2 regions of the Shewanella sp. GutCb genome follow, and region 1 is predicted to be linked to the other one. Evidence: predicted binding sites of a transcription regulator. Region 1 holds the regulator's gene; the other holds the start of a gene.
The links. Region 1 encodes FliA, which starts transcription of late flagellar genes. Its sites were predicted from a motif close to CTAAAGNTNNNNNNNNNNNNGCCGATA; they were not measured.

Region 1 (7,984 bases):
CACTAACGCGTCGTCGAAAAAAACTCGAATCGTCGACAACTAGTACTTTAATGCCCATTTAAATTCCTATAACGCATGGGGTTACTGCTTTGCCACTATACAAAAAGGAATAAGTGAAAGTAGACTTTCTGCTTATTCCTTTATTGAAACGCTAGCTTTTATTGCGAGCGTAGTGCTTTAGTAGTCCTGGAACGTCCAAAATCAGCGCGATACCACCGTCGGAGGTTATTGTTGCCCCCGCCATTCCCGGCGTACCATGTAACAAGGTGCCCAGTGGTTTAATGACCACCTCTTCTTGTCCTATTAATCCATCAACTACAAACCCTATTTGCATCGTTCCCAACTGCACTATCACCACGTGTCCATGTTGTTTGTCACCATGGACTAACGTTGAGCGACTGTGAGCAAGCCAATGCTCTAAATAAAACAGCGGTACTGCTTTATTACGCACGATAACCGTTAATTGGCCATCAACTACATTGGTTTTAGTGAGATCTAAGTGGAATATTTCACTCACGCTAGACAGGGGTAATGCAAATACTTGTTCGGCAACTTCAACCATAAGCGTGGGCATAATCGCCAAGGTGAGCGGCACTTTAATCTCTAAACGTGTCCCTTTACCTTTAAGCGAGTCGATGTAAACCGTACCGTTCAATTGGGTAATACGGGTTTTAACAACGTCCATGCCAACGCCACGACCGGATATGTCCGAGACTTCTACTTTAGTAGAGAAACCGGGGGCAAAAATCAGATTATAAGCTTCTTCGTCAGTCATTCGCGCTGCGGCATCAGCGTCAAGCACACCGCGGCTAATAGCGATATCTTTAAGCTTTTGCGGATCCATTCCCGCGCCATCATCCTCAATTTTCAGTAGGATATGGTCGCCTTCTTGGCTAGCAGAGAGCGTAATAGTGCCTGATCTAGGTTTGCCGCTTGCCTCACGTTCATCTGGCATTTCAATACCATGATCAACGGAGTTTCTGACCAAATGCACTAACGGATCAGCTAATGCTTCAACTAAGTTTTTATCAAGGTCGGTATCTTCACCCACCATAATAAGGTCAATTTCTTTATTGAGGGTACGAGCCAAGTCTCTCACCACACGAGGAAAACGGCCAAAGACTTTCTTAATCGGTTGCATACGCGTTTTCATTACCGCGCCTTGCAAGTCAGCGGTAACCAAGTCTAGGTTTGCCAGTGCCTTCGACATCTCTTCGTCATCACGGGAGACTCCAAGGCTCAACAAGCGATTACGAACCAGTACTAACTCACCGACCATGTTCATTATCTGATCAAGTCTTGAAGTATCGACGCGTACCGTCGTTTCTGCTTGCGGGGTATTAGCCGCAGGCTTAGCTTTGGCTTGAACCGCGGGTTTTGGTGTTGGAGCGACCACAGCTGCTTGCTGTGACGTGGTAATGGCTTGCACTACGGGCGCAGAACTTGCTTGCGATGCTTGAGTGACTTCAGTCACCGCTCCTGGACTACTGCCAGCACCATGAAGTTCATCAAGTAAGCGTTCAAACTCATCGTCGCTGATTTCATCAGAGTCCACAACGTGCGCGGGTTCTGCTACAACGGCTGGCGCTGAGGGGGCTTTAAACTGACCCGAGCCATGCAATTCATCAAGTAACGATTCAAACTCGTCGTCGGTGATGTCACTAGTACTTGCGCTCGCTACATTAACGCTATCAGCCGCGGCATTCGCGCTAGGGCTATTACCATTGCCATGCAAAGCATCGAGCAAAGCTTCAAATTCAGCGTCGTTGATGTCGTCAATACTGCCGCCACTGGTAATGTCTACTGCCGCTGTAATAGGGGCAACAACGGTTTCGATAATCGTTGCTTCTTCAACACCTGCAGTTGTTTGATCCGCTTGAGCATCCGCTAACTCTGAAGGCAATAATTGCCCTGCACTGAGTGTTTTAAGCTGCGCTAACAAGTTCGGATCCGCTGGAGACTGAGGCTGATCCGCCTGAGTTTCAGCAAACATAGTATTGATGGCATCGACCGCTTGTAAAATAACGTCCATTAAATTAGCACTGACTTGTCGCTTGCCAGTACGCAATAGATCGAAGGTATTTTCAGCTTCATGGCAAACATCTACCATTGGAGTCAAACTGAGGAAACCCGCACCACCTTTTACCGTGTGGAACCCTCTAAAAATGGCATTGAGCAGATCGGTATCGTCAGGGTTATTTTCTAACGTGACTAGTTGTTCTTGTAGAAGCTCTAAAATCTCACCGGCTTCGATCAAAAAGTCCTGCAGTATCTCTTCATCAACATCAAAGGACATTCTTTTGACTCCTTTAAAAACCTAAGCTCGAAAGCAGATCGTCAACTTCATCTTGACCCGTCACAACATCCTGACGTTTTTCTGCATTCATAATAGGACCTTCAGCTTCAACATCGAGCAAGGGTGTACTTTCTGCAATTGACGCAGGTTGCTCACCAAAGACGGTTAACATAGAAACCAAGCTACTTTCCACTTCTCTGACGAGTTCAATTACACGACGGATCATTTGGCCAGTGAGGTCTTGGAAGTCTTGTGCTAGTAGTATTTGATTAAGCAGTTCTCTGACTCGACTTGCGTCCGATTCACTTCTATCTACAAATTGTTGAATATCATGGCACAGAGCTTTAAATTCATTTAATGGCAGTTCACGGCGCATGAGTTTGTCCCAAGCCGGTTTCACTGCCTGAATATTATCACTTAATGCATTTGCTAAAGGTAAACACTCTTCAACCGCATCCATGGTCTTATTAGCCGCTTGCTCTGTCATCTCGATGACATAGGTCAAACGCTCTTTGGCATCTGGAATTTCGGTATTCGCTAGCTCTACCAAGCGGTTGTCCACTTGAAAGTCTACGATAGCACTGTGAAGTTGGCGCGTTAAACGGCCCACTTCATCGAAGAGTTCTTTTTGAATAGGTGAAGCTATTTCTCTCACCAATTCATCGGCTTGTGCTTGCTCGCCATCACGAAGTAACGCGACGAGACTCTCAGCTTGCTCGAGAGTAATGAGCCCTGAAGTATATTGCTGCATTGCTCATCCTTGCTTAACCTAAGCGCTCAAAAATCTTCTCTAATTTTTCTTTTAGCGTTGCTGCAGTAAAGGGTTTAACTACATACCCATTTACCCCAGCTTGCGCGGCTGCAATAATCTGCTCGCGTTTAGCTTCCGCTGTCACCATCAGTACTGGAAGGTGCTTTAAGTTATCATCGGCACGAATCGCCTTTAATAAGTCAATACCTTGCATTCCAGGCATGTTCCAGTCGGTGACGACAAAATCGAAATCACCCTTCTGTAACATAGGTAAGGCTGTCGAACCGTCATCTGCTTCTTGGGTATTATTAAATCCCAAGTCTCGCAACAAGTTCTTGATGATACGTCTCATTGTTGAAAAATCATCAACAACAAGAATCTTCATATTCTTGTTCAAGGTTTCCTCCGCGGAGCTTATTTTTTATGTTCGTTTATTGTTATGTTTGCGTCCAGTGCTTGAGTTTACCTTTGAGTCTTAGCATCGCCTGACTATGGATCTGGCTAACTCTAGACTCACTGACCTCAAGAATGGCCCCAATCTCTTTTAAATTTAATGCTTCATCGTAATACAATGACAATACCAGCGCATCTCGTTCTGGTAATAGCTTTATCCCCGCCACTAATGCTGAATGAAATTCAACTTTAGCTAACGACTCATAGGCTACATCATCTTGGTTATCGTCGTGGTTAACCACATCAACGGCAACGCCTAAATCTTCTATCCCGACCACTTTACCCACAGACACATCATTCAAAATTCTGTAGTAATCTTCGAGCGGCATCTCTAGTCGCTCGGCGATTTCGGGATCACGTGCATCACGCCCAAGCTCTTGGCCTAATTCATCAATCACTTGTGCAACGCGACGTTGATTACGATGTACCGATCTAGGTACCCAATCGCCGCGTCTTATTTCATCTAACATAGAGCCACGAATTCTGATCCCGGCAAAGGTTTCAAATTTCGCGCCTTTACTACCATCAAACTTCGATGAAGCCTCTAACAGCCCCATCATACCCGCTTGCAGTAAATCATCTAACTGCACCGACGCCGGTAAGCGCGCCAATAAATGATGGGCAATTCTTTTTACTAGCGGTGCATACTGTTCAACGATAGAGGTCTTATTATCAAAACGAGTATACGCGGCCGCTTTATTCACCAGACTTATCCTCTTGATAATCAGGACGTTGCACCAATCGTTCAACAAAGAACTCTAGGTGTCCACCTGGTTGAGAAGGTATAGGCCAGCTCAATATTTTATTCGCGAGTCCATGATAAGCAATCGCTGCTGGAGACTTAGGAAACATCTCCACAATCAACTTTTGCTTTCTGACAGACTTACGTAAATTCTCATCGAAAGGTACAGTCGCGACCAACTCAAGGGCAACATCCAGAAATCTGTCTGTTACTTTACTTAACTTGGCGAATAGCTCCATCCCTTCTCGCAAACTCCGCACCATATTGGCGACAATTTTGAAACGGAACACACCGTGTTCGCGGCTCAAAATTTTAATCAATGCATAGGCATCGGTAATCGACGTTGGTTCATCACACACCACAATTAACACATCTTGTGATGCACGAGAAAAACTCAGCACCATGTCGGAAATACCCGCTGCGGTATCCACAATTAAGATGTCAAACTGGGTTTTCATCTCACTAAAGGCACGAATTAAACCCGCATGCTGTGCCTGAGTCAGTTCGACCATAGATTGAGTGCCAGAAGTCGCTGGAATGATCCCAATGCCTTTTGGTCCTCTTAAGATGACATCATCTAATTCGGCATCTCCAGACAAAACATGAGATAAATTTTTATCTGCGCGCAAACCTAGCATCACATCGACGTTCGCTAGACCCAAATCCGCGTCCAAAACCACGACACGTTTGCCCTTTTCTGCTAACGCGACAGCCGTGTTAATTGACACGCTGGTTTTACCAACGCCACCTTTACCACCTGATACGGCGATAACTTTTACTTTTGCATTGTTTGGCTGATTCATCATACGTAAACCGCTTGCTTGATCGGGAGTCATGTTTTTACTCGAATGCATGGGTCATCTCTTGTGACCGTTCACTATTATGTAATGGTTCTAATTGTTCGTTATCTAACACCGCTAATGCTCGATTGGCTAAAGCTAATGTGTCAGCCACTTGCATATCTTCTGGAACGCGTTGTCCATCGGTCACATAACTCAAAGGTAACCCACTTTGGATCAATACACTTAGCGCTGGCGCTAATGACACTGATTCATCTAACTTCGTCAGTACCGCGCCGGAAAGCGGGATACGGGTAAACTGTTTTACAGCATCTTCTAATACGCGACGCTGACCAGTGGCAGACATTACCAGATAACTACGGATAGGTATTCTGCTATTTGCAGTTAAATTATCGAGTTGCTGGAAGAGTCGCAGATCTCGCTGCCCCATGCCTGCGGTATCAATCAAAACCAACTTACGATTTCTAAATTGATACAGAATCTGTTCTAACTCATGAGAATCATGAGCCTGCTTAACTGGACAGCCCATTATTTTGCCATAGGTTGCCAATTGCTCAAAGGCACCAATGCGATAATGGTCCGTGGTAATCAGTCCGACTTGATCTGAGCCATGATGCGCGGCAAATCTGGCCGCCAATTTGGCAATTGTCGTCGTTTTACCCACCCCAGTTGGGCCCACAAATGCCACAACACCACCTTGACGCACAATATCGTCGCCTTGGTTGTCGAGTAAATTCGCTAAACTACGCGGTAAAGAGGCCACTAATTCTGCTGGACTGTAATGTTCACTCAAACTTGACAATTTTTTGGCGATTGCGGGTGAAAACTCAGCTTCAAGCAATTTGCTTTCTAACATTGCGCCGACAGGATCGATACGTTTCTTTTGCTCAGACATTAACGCGCTAACTTGATGAGTCAATAAGCTACGAATTGACGCGAGCTCCTCTTTCATCACGTCCATTTCTGCACTGTTATTTTGCTTTTGAGGACTAAAACTGTCTGGTGCCCTATTCGGCGTAAATTCTGCCTTAAGCGGTTGCTTAGTTTGCGGAACTTGGGCTTGTAATCCCTTAGCCCATTGCGGCATATCGAGCTCTTCGCTGCCCATTGCCAATGTTTGCTGGCTCATGCGGCTTTGCTGACGTTCAAGCAGGGCTTGCAGTGAATCGGGAGCCAGCGCTGGCTTAATGCGCGTTTCCGTCTTTATATTCGCCCGCGAACCTAAGGTCACTTTTTCATCGCTAAGGTCGGTAAATGCTGCAGGAGACGGCGCTGCTGCAGGGATCTGTGGTTTTGGATCGTCATAATCTACCGCCGCGACAATTTCAATGCCGCCAGTCACTTTCTTATTCGACATGATCACAGCGTCTGAACCCAAAGTTTCTTTAACTTGAGCTAGGGCCGAGCGCATATCTTTTGCAAAAAATCTTTTAATCTTCAATTATTCGCCCTCTACTGCCCAACAGCGGATACGATGCGTATCTGTTTTTCATCAGGTACCTCTTGATAAGAGATCACCCTCAGGTTTGGAATCGTATGCTTAACAAATCTTGATAACGTTGAACGTAGCATGCCAGATGTTAATAATATTGCGGGTTGACCGACCATTTCCTGGCGCTGTGTGGCATCAACCAATGACTTCTGCATACGCTCTGCAAGGCTGGGTTCAATATTAGGACCGTCGCCTCCCGTTGCTTGCATAGACTGATGCAACATTTGTTCCAACTCTGGCGCCAAAGTAATGACAGGGATTTCCAGTTCTGGTCCGCTGATCTCTTGTACGATCATTCTCTTTAACGCAATTCGCACAGCGGCAGTGAGCACTTCGGTATCAGCGCTCTTAGGCCCATACTCTAACAATGTTTGTACGATGGTCTTCATATCTCTAATAGACACGCCTTCGTTTAGTAAGTTTTGCATCACTTTAACCACGGTTCCCAGCGGCATTACATCCGGAATAAAGCCATCAACCAACTTAGGTGCGTTTTTAGCCAACATATCCAGTAGTTGCTGAACCTCTTCATAACCCAATAACTTAGAGGCATTATTGGTAAGCAGCTGGCTGATGTGAGTGGCCACTACCGTGGCAGCGTCTACGACGGTATAGCCTAGGGTCTGTGCATGCTCTCTAAGCTCTGGTGCAATCCATACGGCTTCTAAACCAAAGGCTGGATCTGTGGTTTCAATACCATCGAGCTTGCCAAAAACTTGTCCGGGGTTAATCGCTAGCTCGCAATCATGACGAATTTCGCCTTCACCAGATGAAACCCCCATTAATGAGATCCGATACGCGTTAGGCGACAGGTCTAAATTGTCGCGAATATGTACCGCTGGCACTAAAAAACCTAACTCTTGCGACAACTTTTTACGCACGCCTTTAATTCTGCCAAGTAGCTCGCCGCCCTGACCTTTGTCTACCAGCGGGATCAAACGATAACCGACCTCAAGACCAATGGTGTCAACATGTTGAACATCATCCCAGCTGAGTTCTTTAGGTTGGGTATCACGCTTTTCAACGGGGCCAGTTTTCGCCAACTCCAATGCTCGCTCGCGATCAGTCTCTTTCTTTTTCTTAATTAAGTAAGCAGAGCCGCCGGCAACAACAGCCAGCGATATAAACACCAAGTGTGGCATGCCCGGCACGATACCCATTACAAACATAACCGCTGCGGCAATGGCAAGTGCTTTGGGGCTGTCAAACATCTGGCTCATCATCATTTCGCCCATATCGCCCGATTCATTTTGGCGAGTCACCATTAAGGCGGCGGCGATTGACAATAAAAGACCCGGGATCTGAGCGACGAGGCCATCACCAATGGTGAGTAGCGTATAAATTTCGATAGCATCGGAAAAACTAAGCCCGTGCTGCGCCATACCGATGACAAAACCGCCAAGAATATTAATCACTAAAATCATTATTCCTGCAATCGCATCACCTTTTA
Region 2 (7,984 bases), on a different contig from region 1:
CATGAGCATGCTAAGAATCTTGAATTTGAAGAAGCTGCAGCGGTAAGAGATCGAGTGGGTCAATTGCGAGAGCAGTTTATCAAAGCGTAGCCATGAACCGTGATGATATAGAGAATGAAAAATAGGGACCTAGTCCCTATTTTTTTAACTTCCTAACGGCATATACTGAGGCTAAACAGATAAGACCACTAATCAGTCCGACAAAATGTGCTTCAGTTGCCACTCTCGCGCCGATAAGCGCGGTGACTTCGCTACTGGCACCGTATGTTTGTTCATAGAAAACTTTTAAAATAACCCCTAGCGTAAGCAAGTAACCTGTTTTCAATCCTTTAGTGATATCAAGTACAGCACCATAAACAAATAATCCGTGCAGCATGCCACTGAGGCCGACATAGCCTTTAGTCTCAGGAAAAAACAGTAACAGCCCAATACCTTGCATTAAACTTAAAGCGACGATAATAACCGCGAGCGATTTAGCGCGGTAATGTTGCTCATGTAATAACAGTATCACCCATAAACCGGCCAAGTTCATGACCAAATGCCAGGCGTTGGTGTGCAGAAAGTTCCCGGTTAACAATCGCCAGTATTGGCCATCAAAAATCAGATCACGCCGATAGGCTAAAAGATCATCTAAGCCCAAATAAAAAAGAGCAATGCAAATGATGCTAATAATGGCAGCCACAGCGTAAGGGCTTTTTACCATTGTTGTTATTTGGTGCATTTAACCGCTAATTGCGCTTGAATATCTTTTGGGTTTGCTAAATATTCATCTAAGCCGCGTTGACGTAACAAACACGCAGGACAGGTACCACAACCATCACCTTTAAGGCCGTTATAGCACGTTAAGGTTTGCTGGCGCACTAACTCTAGACTATCGTATTTGTCAGCAAGAGCCCAAGTTTCGGCTTTATCAAGCCACATTAAAGGCGTGCTGATCTCTAATTGTCTATCCATTCCCTGCATCAATGCTGTTTGCATCGACTTGATAAATTCATTTCTACAATCAGGATAACCAGAGAAGTCTGTCTCGCATACGCCAGTAATAATGACGTCAGCATCAAGCTGGTAGGCATAGATCCCCGCAAGGGTCAGAAATAGAATATTACGCCCGGGAACAAAAGTATTTGGGATTGAATTACTATCTTTGTTTTCTTCGATAGGTATATCACGAGTCAATGCACTGACTGTTAGGTCATTGAGTATTCCAACGTCGAGTAATTTATGGCTTATGGCGCCCAACTGTTTAGATAAAGTCTTTGCTATTTCTATCTCTTGACTGTGACGCTGACCATAATCAAAGGTCACAGTGTGGACTTCATCATATTGGGTGAGTGCTTGAATAAGACAGGTAGTAGAATCTTGACCACCACTAAAAACGACAACAGCTTTGGACATAGTAAGGCTTCAATTTATATTTCTAATGAGAACTGACAGTTTAACGCAGCATCGCTCGCTTTTAAACTACTTGCGACTCGGTTAAAAATCCTCTATAAATGCCGCCCTGCTAATCACGAGGTAAATTAGATGAACTATCCAGTCAATGAAGTGTTTGAAACAATACAAGGCGAAGGCTATTTTACCGGTGTGCCTGCTATCTTTGTCAGGCTTCAAGGTTGTCCTGTTGGCTGCGCATGGTGTGATACCAAACATACTTGGGAGTTAGTGGAGAGTAATCGGGTTAAGCCTGAATTAGTTATCCAAGTTGACGGCACAATAGGTCGCTGGTCTGAGCTTTCAAGTGAACAGCTTGTCAGTGCTTTTAAGCAGAAAGGCTTTACAGCAAAACATATCGTGATTACTGGTGGTGAGCCATGTCTATATGACTTATCAGAATTGACCGCATATTTGCATGACAATGGTTATCAAACACAGATAGAAACCAGTGGTACATTCGACGTTCTATGCGACAGTGATACCTGGGTGACAGTCTCACCTAAAATTAATATGAAAGGCGGTTATAAGGTCTTAGCGCAAGCACTTGAGCGCGCGAATGAGATAAAGCACCCTGTTGCGACCAACAACCACATTGAAGAGCTTGACCAACTGTTGGCTGATATCGACTTAACGGGTAAAACCGTATGCCTGCAACCGATTAGCCAAAAGCCAAGAGCAACTGAACTGGCGATGAAAACCTGTATTGAGCGTAATTGGCGTTTATCGATACAGACCCATAAATACTTAAATATTGATTAGTCAGTAATATACTAATAAAGGTATAGCAAAAAGCCCTAGTGAGAGTGATTTCACTAGGGCTTTTTAGATCTTGTTTACAGACTATGTTTTAGAGGGGCAATCTAGCACGCTAGTCATACTAAATTGCTTCAGAGCGTCATTATAAGGTGTTAAGTCACCAATGTTAGCTTGCACCCACTCAGGACTGTAATAAGTATCTAGGTAGCGCTCACCAGAGTCACAGATAAGAGTAACGATAGAACCTGTTTGTCCCTTCTTAGCCATTTCAGAGGCTAACTGCAATACGCCATACAGGTTAGTGCCGGTTGATGGACCCGTTTTGCGACCAATGATGCTCTCTAGCCAATAGATGGTCGCTATAGATGCTGGATCAGGGATTTTACGCATTTCATCAACTACACCAGGGATGAAAGAGGGTTCCACTCTTGGTCGGCCTATACCTTCTATCTTACTGCCGTTAACACAAGTAATTTTTTTATCGCCATTGTTGAAATAGTCGAAGAAAACTGAGTTTTCAGGATCGACAACACAAAGTTTAGTGGCTAACCGTTGGTAGCGGATATAGCGTCCTATTGTTGCTGAGGTGCCACCCGTGCCAGGGCTCATCACTATCCAAGTAGGAATTGAATGTTGCTCTTTTTCCATCTGGTTAAAAATAGCGTTGGCAATATTATTGTTGCCGCGCCAATCAGTCGCACGCTCTGCGTAAGTAAACTGGTCCATATAATGGCCATCAAGCTCTTGCGCTAGTCGTTCTGATTCGGCATAGATTTTACTTGAGTGGTCAACGAAATGGCATTGTCCTCCGTAGAATTCAATTTGCTGAATTTTTGTCTTAGCGGTACTACTTGGCATGACTGCGATAAAGGGCAGTCCAAGTAAACGAGCAAAGTAGGCTTCTGATACCGCGGTACTGCCCGAAGATGATTCTATCACCGTGGTGTTCTCTTTTATCCAGCCATTACATAAAGCGTAAAGAAAAAGAGAGCGGGCCAGACGGTGCTTTAAACTACCAGTTGGGTGGGTACTTTCATCTTTCAGATAAATATCTATTCCGCTCAAACTCGGTGTTTCGAGTTTGATGAGATGAGTGTCAGCACTTCGTTGAAAGTCAGCCTCAATTTTTTCGATGGCTTGATTTACCCAATAATTGGTCACGTTAAGGCCTTAGCTGGTAGTAACAAAGCTAAATCATAGTGAAATTGATCAGGGATTGGTAGTAGAAACGGTAGATAAAAATCAGAAATGAGGTTTGGCAACGTTAAGTAAGCTAATGATTAACCTTGATTTTACAACTTTGATAGTTTTAAATTATGAGATGGATATCATAGGATTAAATGAATTTGATCTTTGGCTAGAGAAGTAAGAAGTGGTGGAGGGAGAAGGATTCGAACCTTCGAAGGCTGAGCCGTCAGATTTACAGTCTGATCCCTTTGGCCACTCGGGAACCCCTCCACATTTTTCTTACTTTCATTCTGTCCACAATATTGGCCTACTGTGGTTAACTCTTAACTCTTTAAAGTAAAGTGGTGGAGGGAGAAGGATTCGAACCTTCGAAGGCTGAGCCGTCAGATTTACAGTCTGATCCCTTTGGCCACTCGGGAACCCCTCCACATTTTACTTTAATCTTACCCACAATATTGGCCTACTGCGGTTAACACTTAACACTTAACACTTAACACAAATCGTAAATAGAAATGGTGGAGGGAGAAGGATTCGAACCTTCGAAGGCTGAGCCGTCAGATTTACAGTCTGATCCCTTTGGCCACTCGGGAACCCCTCCACGAATATCTTTCTACTAACTAATTGTGCGCAAATGGTGGAGGGAGAAGGATTCGAACCTTCGAAGGCTGAGCCGTCAGATTTACAGTCTGATCCCTTTGGCCACTCGGGAACCCCTCCTCAATTGCGGCGGCAATAGTAGTCAGATTTTTTTCCTGTGTAAAGCTTAAATTTGAAATAATGTCTAAAGTATTTGGTTAAGTGGTCGATTAACTATCAACAGGTTGTTTTGTAGGTTTTTTTTTATGCTAATCGAGTGTTATGCAAGCAGTTAACCCTTTAGTTAATGAATTACAGTTAGGCTCACGTCTTAACAGTGCTGTCGAGTCGAATCGTCGTGGTGAGTTTGCTTTATTGCTTTCTTTGCTATCTGCCGATGCTAGCGATATGGCACAGTTCCAAACACCTGAGTTTAAACAGGTAGATTTACGCGCTAAATTCAACTTAGGCGAAAGCCAGCCGTTGATAAACCTACTTAACAGTGACACCCACATTACCAATAACAGTTCTTCATTCCAAAGTGGTGGCACAACTTCCTTTAGACTCGCCAATGCTATTCATGAAGAAGCGCTGGTTATTCGGCGTAAAGAACCGCTAGAGATGGAAGAGGTTATTGCAAACTGCGAGCTCAACACACGCCTTCGTTATCAAAACATACCCACAGAACAGCCCGTAAAACTGAACCATTTTGTAGATCAACTGGTTATGCAACGTCAAATGAGTGAATTAATTGCTCAAGTTTGAGAATGATCCCTTTGTCGCACGTTAAGCTGATATATAATCTGAACATATATCTTGTGTAGGAAAGAGGCTTAACATGAAAAATATTCAAAAGGCACAATCTGATCTAGTTAATGACACGTGTAATGATTGTGGTAGCTTTGTTGACGTTGGTGCAGTGATCGATGAACATGACACGGTATTAGAATTAGCGTTTTCTAGCGAAGATGCAGCTAAAGTCGTTGCAGAGAAAGCAACCAAACGTTTTGTTGATGTTGGTAGCGAAATATCAATAACGGGTAATGATGTTAATTTGGTGCTAACCTTCTCATTTAGTGCAGAAAAGATGATTTTTCAATTAGAGAATAGTTTGTAAGCAATAACGGTATGTCTTGCTGGTATCACTGTTTTTCGGTATCTTCTTTGCTATAAAAATTAGTCGCAAGTATGAAGCTAATTTCTCCGACCATTTGGTGAACCCTTTGTTTGCCTTGCTTTAGGATATCGAGTGAAGAAACATAGATACCAGAAACTTTTAGAACAGATTGTTAACTCAGAGGCAAAGCAAGTAGGCGACTTTCACGCCACGGCTAAAATGTCTACGGAGTTACTTTTTGAACAGCTCGAGGTCTCTCGAGTTGTTATTTCTGGTTTAAGTGAACTCACTAATACGTTAGAAACGGTATACACCGAACCTGCTATTGCGCTAAATGTCGCCCTCCAATCTCGCCCTCAACCATTAGCTTGCCCTATCTTTGTTGAAGAACTTAGAGTGAACAGACATGTTGCTTCCGACCACTGTGTTGAAGATTGTCGCCTTATAGAGCTCAATGGCTATTATCAGCAACACGACGTCAAAGCCGCTTTAGAAGTTGCAATAAGGATCAATGGTCACTTAGAAGGTGTATTGAGCTTAGAGCGTCATACAGGAACTCCTGCCTGGCAAGACTCAGAGATCCAATTAGCCTCTCAAGTCGCCGACCAACTCGCGCTCACATTGGCAACCCAATACTCTTATGATAAAGATGAGCGCTTAAAGCTATTTTTGTCTGCAACCGAGCAGTCTGACCAGATTATGATGGTGGTGAACCTTTCGTCAGCCTGTATCGAATACGTCAATCATGCCCATTTTGAGCTGACTCACATCCCCAAAGATCAAATCATTGGGCGTCCTGTTCAGGCGCTAGATTTTTTTAAACAGTTCCCTCAAAAAGCAGAGAGTGTGCTTGCAAAAGCACGGGCTGGAGAAAGCTCTGAAGAGGAGATGAAACTCGTTCGTCGTGATGGTTCAGATTATTGGGTTCGGCTCAGCGTAAAGCGGTTTATCTCAGAAAGAGGCAATCACTTTGCGTTAATTAATGCAGACAACTGTACCGAACAGCACCTTCATCAGAGCGAATTAGAAAGGTTGGCGTGGCGCTGTACTTTAACCGGCTTATATAATCGTACTCATTTTAGCTGCGTATTAGATAAGGCCAAAGAGGGTCACCTAGTACTCATCGATCTGCGTGGTTTCAAACGTTTTAATGATACCTATGGTCATGCTAATGGCGATTTGATGCTGATTGAAGTCGCTAGGCGAATTCGACACTTCGCCGATATTAACCATATTACAGAGATTGCGCGTATTGGCAGTGATGAGTTTGCTGTGTTAATCGCTGATTCGTGTGATGTTAACGTCATTAACGCCTTAATTGAACGTCTATATCGTCAAGTAGAGCTCCCCGTCAGTATCGGTACCGAGCAGATAGAACCCAAACCCGCCTTAGCCTCTGTTGATATCGCCTCGATTGAACAACTTTTTCCGGCACTGACTTGCGCTGATATTGCTTTGCAGTATGCAAAAAATAAGCAAGGCGATGCCATTCAAGTCTTTAACTCTGCATTACTTAATGCATTTAAAGAGGATGCTCAAATAGAGAGAGATTTAGCGGTGGCAATAAAAGGTCGCCAGTTTGAACTTTACTATCAACCGTTAAAAGATTTGCAGAAACAAACTTACATCGGTGCAGAAGCACTTATTCGATGGCATCACCCTAAAAAAGGCGTGTTGTATCCAGGTGCTTTTATTGATATTGCAGAACAAACGGGGCTTATCACCGATATAGGGGCATGGGTTTTAGAAGCGGCATGTAAACAGCTAAATTTATGGCAGCATCGTCAAATAGATATTTCAATGCACGTCAATGTCTCTGCGAGACAGTTTTTTAGCGGGACGTTGTTTGAGCAGGTTTGGGAACTAATTGGCCGTTATAAGTTGACTCCACAGAGTTTAATTCTGGAAATTACAGAGACAGAATTGATGGAAGATATTCGTTTAGCCACCAATTTATGCAATGAGTTAGCAGAGTTGGGTGTCGGTTTAGCCATAGACGATTTTGGTACAGGCTACAGTTCAATGCGGTATTTGAAACAGTTCCCCATTAGTAAGCTTAAGATCGACCGCTCATTTATCTCGGATCTAAGCGTCAGCCATGAAAGCCGAGAAATTGTTAGCGCGATTATTGCAATGGCGTCTGCGCTAAATATTTCTCTTACTGCAGAAGGTGTTGAGACAAAAGAACAGGAGCTTTTCTTAGCTGAGCACCATTGTCACCAAGCACAAGGCTTTTTATACAGCCCAGCGTTAAGAGTCTCTGAGTTTGGCGATTTTTTAGCTAAATCGACCTTGGTACATTAAGTACTCCATATTTCCACGCTGTGTGACAATATTTCATTCTAAATGTCCCCATTATTAATATCCCAATTTTGAGGAGGTTATAAGCAGCACTGCTTAAACTTCTTACCGCTACCGCAGACACACAACGCATTTCGTTTGGGATACACAGGATCTTGTTGTAGGCCCTCAGTGTAATACCAGCGACCGTCTTCTTTTATAAAATCTGAACATTCATGTATTGCATCCAGCTTGTTGTCGTCAAGAAACCAAGCTTGGAAGCTAACTTTACCTTGGTGACCCAGTTCTGAAAACGAAATAATATCTAACGTTAACCAATTAGGTTGCGGGCCATCACTTAATGCTTGCTGTGTTAAGCCCGATAGGTAGTTTTTATGGTGAGTGTCGATGAGGTAAGGAAAGTGCCCCAAATAAAAAGCACAAAAACGTGAACGCATAAGCTGTTCAGGGCTTAGTGCTGCTTTGACACCTAAATGCAGTGGTTGGCAACAGTGACTATAGGTCTTACTTGAGCAGCAAGGGCAGGGACTCTCGGGATCAATGTTCTGGTTCATCATGAGTTTTGGGTTTTATATTGCTGTTTAACGCTGAAAATTGACGTCCATAATAAAG

Region 2: a site for FliA is predicted at 4,160-4,186, ahead of CXF86_RS13435 (VC2046/SO_2500 family protein). Genes of this name have one in related genera too.

The regions. Positions count from the first base shown of each region.
Region 1 covers NZ_PJBL01000004.1:25,671-33,654, forward strand. Annotated here, with positions in the region: gene CXF86_RS04875 (protein-glutamate methylesterase/protein-glutamine glutaminase) at 1-58, opposite strand, end outside; gene CXF86_RS04880 (chemotaxis protein CheA) at 152-2,296, opposite strand; gene CXF86_RS04885 (protein phosphatase CheZ) at 2,310-3,047, opposite strand; gene cheY (chemotaxis response regulator CheY) at 3,061-3,444, opposite strand; gene CXF86_RS04895 (RNA polymerase sigma factor FliA) at 3,485-4,204, opposite strand; gene CXF86_RS04900 (MinD/ParA family protein) at 4,197-5,078, opposite strand; gene flhF (flagellar biosynthesis GTPase FlhF) at 5,083-6,483, opposite strand; gene flhA (flagellar biosynthesis protein FlhA) at 6,495-7,984, opposite strand, start outside.
Region 2 covers NZ_PJBL01000022.1:54,074-62,057, forward strand. Annotated here, with positions in the region: gene uvrB (excinuclease ABC subunit UvrB) at 1-90, shown strand, start outside; gene rrtA (rhombosortase) at 137-703, opposite strand; gene queC (7-cyano-7-deazaguanine synthase QueC) at 709-1,395, opposite strand; gene queE (7-carboxy-7-deazaguanine synthase QueE) at 1,525-2,193, shown strand; gene CXF86_RS13410 (PLP-dependent cysteine synthase family protein) at 2,275-3,351, opposite strand; tRNA gene CXF86_RS13415 (tRNA-Tyr) at 3,564-3,648, opposite strand; tRNA gene CXF86_RS13420 (tRNA-Tyr) at 3,721-3,805, opposite strand; tRNA gene CXF86_RS13425 (tRNA-Tyr) at 3,892-3,976, opposite strand; tRNA gene CXF86_RS13430 (tRNA-Tyr) at 4,011-4,095, opposite strand; gene CXF86_RS13435 (VC2046/SO_2500 family protein) at 4,237-4,719, shown strand; gene CXF86_RS13440 (DUF406 family protein) at 4,793-5,071, shown strand; gene CXF86_RS13445 (putative bifunctional diguanylate cyclase/phosphodiesterase) at 5,204-7,375, shown strand; gene CXF86_RS13450 (YchJ family protein) at 7,453-7,914, opposite strand; gene CXF86_RS13455 (YybH family protein) at 7,910-7,984, opposite strand, start outside.